Candidatus Nitrosotalea okcheonensis: one gene and its partner. The protein of the gene in region 1 binds, or shares a complex with, the protein of each later gene. Links are inferred from orthologs where the notes say so. Each region holds a gene or a part of one and is shown on either strand. Other genes may lie near its edges.

Evidence for each region. Proteins that work in one complex are often made in the same cells at the same time.
Region 2: the proteins of BQ3481_RS01980 (region 1) and tuf are in contact, whole or in part, in a crystal structure (PDB 7CSL), measured with the Pyrococcus horikoshii proteins. The link is inferred for Candidatus Nitrosotalea okcheonensis from one-to-one orthologs. Residues at the interface, in WP_010884146.1 of Pyrococcus horikoshii: Phe4, Leu6, Val7, Val9, Arg11, Met13, Pro14, Thr15, Asp16, Pro17, Leu38, Ala39, Lys40, Glu44, Pro45, Ile46, Ala47, Phe48, Gly49, Leu50, Tyr56, Leu58, Arg60, Asp61, Glu62, Glu63, Tyr65, Ser66, Phe67, Asp68; in WP_010885563.1 of Pyrococcus horikoshii: Val16, Lys20, Ser21, Lys62, Arg65, Glu66, Arg67, Gly68, Val73, Ala74, His75, Ile88, Asp89, Ala90, Pro91, Gly92, His93, Asp95, Phe96, Lys98, Asn99, Gly103, Ala104, Asp227, Val228, Tyr229, Ile231, Val234, Val237, Val239.

What each region holds. Positions count from the first base shown.
Region 1 is NZ_LT841358.1:319,425-324,762, reverse strand. The notes cover bases 1,649-4,585. They hold BQ3481_RS01980 (elongation factor 1-beta), read left to right. Parts: upstream 1,649-2,944; coding sequence 2,945-3,226; downstream 3,227-4,585. Other genes in these bases: BQ3481_RS01975 (CDC48 family AAA ATPase), read left to right, coding at 3,235-4,585; BQ3481_RS01985 (zinc finger domain-containing protein), read left to right, coding at 2,762-2,941; BQ3481_RS01990 (NAD(P)/FAD-dependent oxidoreductase), read left to right, coding at 1,649-2,711. In the rest of the region: BQ3481_RS02010 (CBS domain-containing protein), read right to left, coding at 1-151; BQ3481_RS02005 (antibiotic biosynthesis monooxygenase family protein), read right to left, coding at 194-478; BQ3481_RS02000 (hypothetical protein), read left to right, coding at 611-874; peptidyl-tRNA hydrolase Pth2, read right to left, coding at 879-1,235; BQ3481_RS11595 (hypothetical protein), read left to right, coding at 1,351-1,491; more of BQ3481_RS01990, read left to right, coding at 1,575-1,648; more of BQ3481_RS01975, read left to right, coding at 4,586-5,338. UniProt on the Methanocaldococcus jannaschii protein: Promotes the exchange of GDP for GTP in EF-1-alpha/GDP, thus allowing the regeneration of EF-1-alpha/GTP that could then be used to form the ternary complex EF-1-alpha/GTP/AAtRNA.
Region 2 is NZ_LT841358.1:453,457-458,728, forward strand. Bases 1,453-4,323 are described here. They hold tuf (translation elongation factor EF-1 subunit alpha), read left to right. Parts: upstream 1,453-2,168; coding sequence 2,169-3,479; downstream 3,480-4,323. Other genes in these bases: rpsJ (30S ribosomal protein S10), read left to right, coding at 3,488-3,796; BQ3481_RS02780 (RNA polymerase Rbp10), read left to right, coding at 3,805-3,999; BQ3481_RS11945 (C2H2-type zinc finger protein), read right to left, coding at 3,996-4,196; BQ3481_RS02790 (hypothetical protein), read right to left, coding at 4,197-4,323. In the rest of the region: BQ3481_RS02760 (TIGR00725 family protein), read right to left, coding at 1-415; more of BQ3481_RS02790, read right to left, coding at 4,324-4,607; BQ3481_RS11840 (hypothetical protein), read right to left, coding at 4,680-4,802; BQ3481_RS02795 (hydroxymethylglutaryl-CoA synthase family protein), read right to left, coding at 4,877-5,272. UniProt on the Methanocaldococcus jannaschii protein: GTP hydrolase that promotes the GTP-dependent binding of aminoacyl-tRNA to the A-site of ribosomes during protein biosynthesis.

The DNA.
Region 1 (5,338 bases):
ATGTTGTAGTAGATCTGCTAGTTTTCTTTAGAGTTTGAAGATATTTTTGCCTCTCACTTGCCAGTTCTATAATGTCTGTTTTGCTTACTACTCCCAAAAGTTTACCTCCCTTGTCACACACAAAGACCTTTCCTACACGTTTCTGAACCATTTGTAAAAGAGACTTTATTTGTAAGTCTAGAAAAATTTCTGTCTACTGAGACACTACTTCATAAAACGTTGGCTTGGGCAGCACATCCATCAAAGAATGACCCTTGGATTGAATTCTGAAATGTTCTTGTGTTTTGTGCATTGCTTCAAACTTTGCCTGGTTTTCAAACTCCACCAGAATCACATGCTTGCCACTACGTGTTTCCAACAGTCGTCTTCTTACAAAGCCATCAAATTTTGAGAGCTCGACATTAGATTCAGATATCCAGTTTTTGAACTCGTCTTCTGAGCCCTTTTTGATTTGAATTTCTGCTGAAACTACAAACATATGCTTGATCGGTAATTATATGAATAATAATATTTCTAAGATTGTCATGCATAGCAAGTTGCACGTGTCTAAATGGTGCTATATTCGCACAGACTCAATAATTCTAAATAACGGAGTAATTCGATCAAAGACATGAATGAGAAGCTCCTAGCATATGGATCAATCATTGCGGCCATAGTGATAATGTCAACCATCGTATTCCCATTTTGGAATTTGATTCCATCCATGGTTACAGAAAAAGCCAGAGTTGTATATTTAGAAGGAGGCGGCAAATGCACTGTAGAAACAAGTGATGGTTTTGACATACGTGGCATTCCTTGCAACAATGCAAAGGTAGGAGACAATATCACTGCAACATATGATGTAAAGGTAAAAGACAGAGAGCACAAAATATAGCAGATTAGAGAAGTTTTAGATCCTTTGTGACTTTATCAATCATTTCTTCTGGAGCAGGACCTATCGATATGCATGTCACAGTCCCAGGTTCTATCTGAGTATGACCTGCATCAGTGACCTCAGACCAAGGCAGATCATGTGATATCGCATCACGTTTTATTTTTTCAAGCTCTGACATGCTAGATACTTTAACAACAACTTTTTCTTGTCCGTATCTTTCCCACTGATCAAACCATTCTCTTTTTGATTTTCTCACATGCTCTGCTCCCAAAACACATGCGTGACCTACTTGTGCAGCAATCTTTCCAGTACCCATCCCTAAATCTTTTCTTACAACAATTACTTGCTTGATTGTACCCATACTGATTTTGAATTACATTAGGGCATGTTAAACTTTTGAACAGCGTGTTTAACAAAAAAGGCTTGTTTGATTTTCATATTATATCCATAAATAACGGTATTATTTTACTAGATACATGCCAGGTATGAAATGCGTATCATGCGGAATTGGATTCTTTTCTGCCACTGGTTCAGACAAATGTTCCAAGTGTTCAGACAAGGGCCATCATGAAGCCGCAGCAAGTCATGACTCTTGTGGTTGCGGTCATAGCCACTAACCCATTTTTTCTCACCATAAAATAAAACCGAGTTTTTTCAAATCCGTATTGAATTAATAGTGTATGTACAAAAAATAAGAAACATGGATTATGATGTAGTCATAGCAGGCGGAAGTGTTGCAGGATTACTATGTGCCAGAGAGATTGCAAGTAAGAACCATCGAGTCCTAGTAATAGAAGAAGACTCTGAGCTGGGAACACCTGAACACTGTGGTGGAGTAGTCAGCATCTCTGCAATAGACGACTTGGGCATCATACCAATGAGGGCCACACTTGACAACAAGGTACGCTCTGCAAAAATAGTATCACCATCTGGAAAAGAGTTTACAATTGATGCAAGGCAGCAACAAGTAATAGTCTTGGATAGACGAGAATTCGACAAGCAGATTGCGCACCAAGCTCAGGTCAAGGGAGCTGAAATTAGAGTAAGAACATCACTGCGAGAGATTACAAAGGAAGGAGTTCGAACATCGGATGGCGAGATCAAGTGCAAATTTGTTGTAGATGCAAGAGGTGTGACATCTCTTGTTCAAAAAGACCGAACTGGCACTCTCCAGTCAGCACAGTACGAGATATTTGCAGACTGGATAGACAAGGAAAGAATCGAGGTCTATTTAGATCAAGAAAGATATCCCGGATTTTTTGCATGGGTCATACCTACTAGAAGAGATGAGGCAAAAATAGGAGTAGCAGGAAGAGGAATTAATCCAGCACAAGTAATCGAGGAATTTCTCAAGAAAAAAGGAAAACATTCCACCATTAGAAAAATATTTGCCCCAATTTGGATCAAGGGGCCAATCAAAGAGTTTGTTACAGGAAATGTTATCACAATAGGTGATGCGGCAGGACAAGCCAAGCCCACAACTGCTGGAGGAATCTATTCATCAGGAATTGGCGGCATATTTGCAGGCAATGCAATTTCCAAGTTCTTGGAATCTGGAAACAAGTCAGAACTGGCAGAATATCAAAGAGAATGGAACAAAAAATTCGGCAAGGAGTTTGAGAATATGCTTCTTGCGCGCTCTTTACTTGAGAGAATGGACAACAAAACAATTGACTCAATATTTGACTCGATAACACCAAAGATGCTTGATGAAATCTCAAAGGAAGGAAGTTTTGATTTTCATACTACATCGGTTGCCAAAATACTTGGCGTAAGAGGATCGGTCAAGGCGGTACAAGCAATTCTTGGAAATGAATTGAGAAGATTGCTGAGCTGAGTCAAAATTGATAAGCAAGGTATAAATTCAGTAGAAATCGAGTTTTAATCATGTCATCAACAATAGCATTACCTGTCTGCAGTTCTTGTCACAGACCAATAATGCCTAACGATAAGTGTGTAAAATTCAATTGCCCAAGTTGTGGCTCGGTATTACTCTGGAGATGTGAGAGTTGTAGAGAAGCAGCAAGACCATACAAATGCAATTCATGCACATTTGAAGGACCTTAGAAATTGGCGCGACTTTCACTTAGAGCAAAAATTCTCCCAACAGGAACTGAAATAAATCTAGACGACATTGCAAAAAAGATCACCGTATCATTAAAGGAGGGTATTATACTTTCAAAATATACAAAAGAGCCGCTTGCTTTTGGCCTCTATTTCATTAATGCAGAGTTTGCCCTAGACGACAAGGAAGGTCAAATGGATTCTCTTGAAAACGTAGTACGTTCAATTGAAGGAGTTGGAGAATTCGAAGTACTAGGCTTGAGCAGAACATCTGTTGATATGAAGTAGGTATCAACTTGGTAAAAAAAGACGAACTGCTACAAATGCGGGTCGGCGAAGCAAAACAAAGAGACGTTGGAAAAAGACGAGCCAGAATTGAACCAGAGGCAATGGAATTTTTAAAAGTAGAAGCAGGCGACATGGTTGAAATCATGGGTAAAAGATCAAGTTGTGCAGTAGTATGGCCTGCAGATGACGACAACAAGACACCAGATGTCATTCGAATAGATGGTCAAACAAGAAAAAATGCAGGAGTTGGAATCAACGACTTGGTAAATGTGAAAAAGGTAACAGCCAAGCCTGCCAAGACTGTAACTTTAATGCCGGTAAACGGAAATGTTACAGTTGACAAGGAGTTTACAGATTTTGTAAAAAACAGACTACGTGGTTTACCACTTTCTGAAGGTGATGAGATATCAGTAATGATTCTTGGAAATTCGATGGATTTCAAAATTCACAAGATCTCTCCAAAAGCTGTTGTAAAAATAGAACGAAGTACTTCGGTTACTATACTTACTGAGACATCCATTGATAAAAAAGTCAGAGTTACATTTGATGAAATAGGTGGCCTTAAGACACAGACTAAAAGAATGCGGGAAATTGTAGAACTGCCATTAAAACACCCCGAAGTTTTCACAAGACTCAATGTAGAGCCACACAGTGGAATATTGCTGTACGGCCCTCCAGGATGTGGAAAGACATTGATTGCAAAAGTATTAGCAAGTGAATCAGAGGCAAACTTTTACTCAATTAACGGTCCAGAGATAATGAACAAGTATTATGGAGAGACAGAGGCAAGATTACGAGATATTTTCAAAGAGGCAAGAGAAAATTCACCAAGTGTGATATTCATTGATGAAATTGATGCAATCGCCCCAAAAAGAGAGGAAGCATATGGAGATGTGGAAAAGAGAGTAGTGGCTCAGTTATTAGCCTTGATGGACGGTCTGAACGACAGAGGAAATGTAATAGTTCTTGGTGCAACAAACAGACCGGAAAGTGTAGACCCTGCTTTGCGAAGACCAGGTAGGTTTGACAGAGAGATTGAGATCACAGTACCAAATGCAGACGGTAGGCTTGAGATACTACACATCCACACACGCGGCATGCCACTTCAAGATGTAGACCTCAAAACACTTGCTGCAGAATTACACGGATATACAGGTGCGGACATCAAATCATTATGCAGAGAAGCTGCAATGAAAGCCCTCAGGACATTCTTACCAGAGATTGAGAACGAGAATGAAAAGATAGCGCCAGATGTATTAGAAAAGATGAGGATAACATTACCGGACTTTTACGATGCAATGCATGAAATCGTGCCAACTGCCATGCGCGAATTCTATGTTGAGAGTCCAAAAGTATGGTGGAAGGAAGTTGGGGGACTGGATGATGCAAAAAGAACTCTAGAAGATAACTTGATCACTGCAATAAAAGAACCAGTCAAATTCCAAAAGATGGGAATCAAACCTCCAAAGGGCGCATTATTGTACGGTCCATCAGGATGTGGAAAGACGTTACTTGCACGGGCTCTTGCAACAGAGAGTGGTGCAAACATGATACTCGTAAGAGGACCAGAGATACTGTCAAAATGGGTCGGAGAATCAGAAAAAGCAATAAGAGAAATTTTCAGGAAAGCAAAGACATCATCACCATGTATAATAATATTTGATGAGCTTGACTCACTTGCCCGTTTCAAATCAAATGAAGAGGGCGGGATTGGAGAGAGGCTGCTAAGTCAGCTTCTTACAGAGATGGAAGATGGAGGAGCGTCAAGAGTTGTAGTACTAGGAATTTCAAACAGACCAGATCTTATCGACCCATCATTAATACGACCGGGCAGACTGGATCTAATGATCTTCGTTCCACCGCCAGATGAAAAGGGTCGATTTGAGATAATCAAACTATTAACAAAACAGATGCCACTTTCAGGTGACATTAACTTGAAAGAGATTGCAGTAGCAACAAAAGGATACAGTGGAGCAGATCTTGTTGCAGTATGTAGGGAAGCTGCAGTAAATACCATGCGAAACAATAGTCAAAAAATAACTAGTACTGACTTTTCTGCCGCACTCAAAAACGTCAAGCCATCAATTACAAAAGGAGTTGAAGATTGGTACT
Region 2 (5,272 bases), 130 kb from region 1 along the record:
CCGCATACTTTTCTGCAATGCCACCACTGTTTTTTATCGCAACAATTGGTTTGTTGTGCATATATGCTGCACATGTCTCAGATAATGTCCCAGCTCCTCCACCGATTATTATGACCCCGTCCCCAGAAAGCGCATTTAGAAAATCCCTTGCCAAACCCATCCCACTTGGAATGACAATATCACAATATTCATTTGCAGGAGAAGGTTCGTTTTGTGGAATAATTCCTACTGTGATACCTCCTCCATCTTTTGCACCGTGAGATGCAGCCTTCATTACTCCTTCCAATCCGCCCGTAATTAGGACAGCTCCTGATTTTGCAACTTCCATGCCTGTCTCATATGCAATTTTTTCAGTCTTAGGGGTAATTCCGTTCTGATTATGACCTATGATCAAAATTTGTATTTTCTTTGTCATTGAAATACCATAAAAAAACAGATAATAAAAATTGTATTTTATAAAAATGAAAAGAGAACTGGAGAGAAAATACCTAGGATGATGTACTAGTCTCTGTCTTTGGTGTCTCAGTTGTTGAAATCGTGCTTTCTGTTGGTTTTATTGTAGCAACAGTTTCAGTTTTCTTTTTTCGTGGTGCACGTGGTTTCTTTACCTTGACTTCTGTAGATGGTTTTATAGTTTTTTCAGTAGATGGTACGGTCTGTGGCTTTGATTGCTGTTTTTGTTGTGGGTGTTGTCCCTGCTGTGGTTTCTGACCTGATCTTTGTCCTTGAGGTCTCTGACCATGTTGTGGAGGTCTCTGACCTTGAGGTCTTTGTTGTCCCTGTTGTGGTCTGTTACCCTGTTGTGGTCTGTTACCCTGTTGTGGTCTGTTACCCTGTTGTGGTCTGTTACCCTGTTGTGGTCTGTTACCCTGTTTATTTCCAGAATTTTGCTTTTGTCCATGTTTTGTATTCTGTAACGATCCTGGAATTGGTCTCATCCTACTCCACAAGACACTCATTCTTGCCTTGTAGCCCACCCCGTATTCCAATTCGTCTGGAACTAAAGTTGCAGGATGAACAAACCCTTGACTTCTAATTGCAACAGCTCGTCTCATCGCTACATTTCTAACATAATCCCAGTCTTCAGTTCCGAATCCATCTATAGGACCTGTCAAAATTCCATTATGCATTGAAAATACAAGTGCTGATACTATTGGAATGGCATAGTTGATGCTTGCGGGAGAATTGATTTTCACTGGCATCAATGGCATGTGATGACTACCTCGGGTATTTCCTGCTACTAGATGAGGATTGTTAAATGCAGATCCTGCCTCTTCTGTTGCCGGAAAATCTTTCTGGGTTCGCACTATGCAAATTGGATCGTCTTTTCCAACATAGGTTCCCGCAATATTATGCAGCCTATCAGTAGATGCTGCCAATATTGGTTGATTATCCTTGGTAGTTACAGTGGATATGACATATCTTCCTGGATACATTAGAGCTGCTTCCAATGTGGGTTTGTCTTGCCACATTTCCAATGTAGCTACTTTACCCTTTTCTACATCCATTACTGAAATTCTAACACCTCTTGCCAAATTCTGGTTTACAATCAAACCCGTATTGGATAGGGCATCAACAAACATTCTGTAGAATGGATAGTTGAATGCTCCGGGTTCCGTTTTATCTGCTGCATAAATCGTAAATGCTTCATTAGGTCTTTCATCAAATGTCATCTCTGCAACGCCTGGCCCCATGCCTTTTACATTTCCAGAAAATGAATCCTTCAGCAAGTCTTGGCCTGCGCCGTAAAGTCCTTCACTTTTTGCTACGCGAGTTGCAGCCTCAAATGCGCGCCATGCTAGTCCATGGACTTGAGAATTATTAACGCCTTTAGTGTGAGTCATAACAATATGTATGTCATCTCCACAATACCCAATGTAGGAATCAATCAAGAGTCCTTTACCGTCTTTTCTTACTTGTGGCTTTACAAGATTTTTTACAGCGTTTAGTAGACCATCGCTTGGTCTTGTATGTCCGCCGATTCCGCCAACATCAGCTTTGATTACTGTTACTGTGATTTTCATTATTCATTGTGATGAAATAGTTCGATTTATACCATGTGAAAAAATTTGATCATGATGATCGAGTCAGAAAATAATTCAATTTTTGACCGGAAAAAAATCAAAAAATGAAAATGCTAATAAAGCCCTTCTCAAGTAACATCCAACATGAGCACTGCAGCATCAAGAAAACCTCACTTGAACATGATTGTCGTAGGACATATTGATAACGGAAAATCTACAACCATGGGTCACTTTTTAATGGAACTAGGATTAGTAGATGAAAGAACAATTGCAGCACATGCAGCCGAATCCGAGAAGACCGGAAAAGGTGACACTTTCAAATATGCATGGGTCATGGACAATATCAAAGATGAAAGAGAAAGAGGTATCACTATAGATTTAGCATTTCAGAAATTTGAATCGCCAAAGTACTTCTTTACATTAATTGACGCACCAGGTCATAGAGACTTTATCAAAAACATGATTACAGGAGCCTCAGAGGCAGACTGTGCAGTTCTAGTCTTATCTGCCAAAGAAGGTGAAACCGATACTGCAACCGCACCAGGTGGACAAGCAAGAGAACATGCTTTCTTACTTAGAACATTAGGTGTAGGACAATTAGTAGTAGCAATTAACAAAATGGATGACAGTAATTTCTCAGAAGCTGCATACAAAGTAGCCAAGGAAAAGGCAGAGAAATTATTAAAGTCAGTAGGTTACAAACTCGACAAGGTCGCAATCATCCCTGTGTCAGGTTGGAAAGGAGACAACTTGGTCAAGAAATCAGCAAATATGCCATGGTGGACAGGCAAAACACTATTTGAAGCATTTGACGACTTTACAATGCCTGACAAACCCACAGGTAAACCACTTAGAATTCCAATACAAGACGTATATACAATCACAGGTGTTGGTACCGTCCCAGTAGGACGTGTTGAAACAGGTGTTGCAAAACCTGGTCAGAAGATCATCGTCATGCCATCAGGTGCGGTGGGCGAAATCAAATCTATTGAAACACATCATACAGAAATGCCATCTGCAGAACCAGGTGATAACATTGGATTCAATTTGAGAGGTATTGAAAAGAAAGACATCCACCGAGGAGACGTCATCGGAACATCTGACAATCCACCAAACGTAGCAAAAGAATTCAGAGCACAAATCATAGTTATTCATCATCCAACAGCAATTGCACCCGGATATACACCAGTAATGCATGCACATACTGCTCAGGTTGCAGCAACAATAGTCGCTTTTGAAGCAAAAATAAATCCACAATCTGGTGCGATTGAGGAAGAGAATCCCAAATTCTTGAAAGCCGGAGATTCAGCAATTGTCAGAATAAAACCAGTTAGACCGTTGTGTATTGAGACATTCGGAGAATTTCCAGAAATGGGAAGATTTGCTCTCAGAGACATGGGTGCAACAATTGCAGCAGGAATTGTTAAAGAGATAACTGAGAAATACACCAAATAGGGACTTGAATGACCCAGACAGCCCGAATCAAATTGACAAGTACTAGTCTTTTAAGGCTAGATGGGGTATGTACTGAAATCAAAGGTATAGGTGAAAAGACAGGTGTCAAAGTAAAAGGTCCGACACCATTGCCAGTAAAAACATTAAACGTTGTTACACGAAAATCGCCATGTGGTCAAGGCACAAACACATATGAAAAATGGGAAATGCGAATACACAGACGAGTCATAGACCTTGGTGCAGACGACAGAGCAATAAGACAACTCATGAGAATTAAAATTCCAAACGATGTATATATCGAACTTACTTTGAAATAGTGATAAAAATGTCTGAACCAATTCAAGAAATACCTGCAGAAGAAAAACCTACTAGCTTTAGTGTTTTTTACTCATGCATGCGTTGTGGAACTCAAGTATCACAATCCGAACTTACAAGATTACCAGAAATAAAATGTATTTGTGGTTTTAGAGTATTTACAAAGGTCAGACCACCAGTAGTAAAAACAATCAAGGCATTCTAGACATCTCTAGTCCCATTATAGCTGTGGGCGCGTTGCATGTGTGTTCTCATCTCTTCCATGCTTGAAAAAAACTTGTTACATTCTTTACAATCGTAATGCTTGTCACAATGATGCAACTGCTGGTGTAACATCAAGTATTCCTGCTGTCTAAATTTTGTACCGCATAAATCACACTTGAATTTTTTAAAAATATTCATCTAGCCCAACTTTGCCTTGTGAGAGTCCCAACATTCCCGACACAGTTGTCCGTCAAGCACCCATTTTTTTTTGGGTGTGTACCTTATCATGCCAAGTTTTTTTCCACATGTTTGGCAATTTGACCTCTGACTCTTGTAGGTAAGATCTTTTTTATCAAAACAAGGCTTGCATAATAACCCCGTCATGTCCCACTGGTATCGTGGCTCCCACAAATCAGGAACGTCTTTTTCTATTCCACATATGACACATTTCTGTCTCAGGCTCTGTTCGTAGAACTTTTTCATCTGGGAAACATAGCAATCTCCACACAGTGAGCCCTCTATCTTCCACTCACTCTTTGGCTTATTCTTGTGGGCAGACTCTTTCTTACAAATGGTGCAGATGATGGGTTTTCGTGAAAACAAGTTCATGGTATTGAATATCACTAAATACATTAAATAGTTATCATAAAGGAAAGGAATTGAGAACGCTAGTTCTCGGATTTATTGTTCCAATGCTTCTTCTAGAAGCTGGCCTGCGTTTAACATTCCCTTTTGCTTTGCAATCTGTTCAATTTTTGCATATTGTTCAGATGTAAAACAAACTGGCATTGAACGGTCTTTCATGAATATCCACAGTCTTTGTGATTTTATATCCTTTTTGTTGATTTGCTTTGATCGTCAAGATCGATTTGTGTAACCTATTCGTTAAACACGTACTTGCGCTGACCACGTAATTCTGGACTACTCCCTACTCCCACCAACACAAATTCTTTTTTCCCATCCAAAATGTTTTGGGTTGGACTCAGCTTGCTTTCATGAATCTGTTCATATTCTTCAAGAGATATTTTTCTCCTATCTCCTATTTCTGCTTCTAGATTCATGTTTTTGACAATTTCCTTATATCTATCCATTATAACTCCGCTGAAGACCATTGCACTACTACCGCTTCCGTACGAGCCAAATCCAAATCTCTTTCCCTCAAGATCGGTGCCCTTTTGGAATTCAAATTCCAGACAACTTCTAAAGCCCATGTATAATGAGGCAGTGTAAAGATTTCCTACCATGCTTGATGCAATAAGTGAACTTGCAAGTTT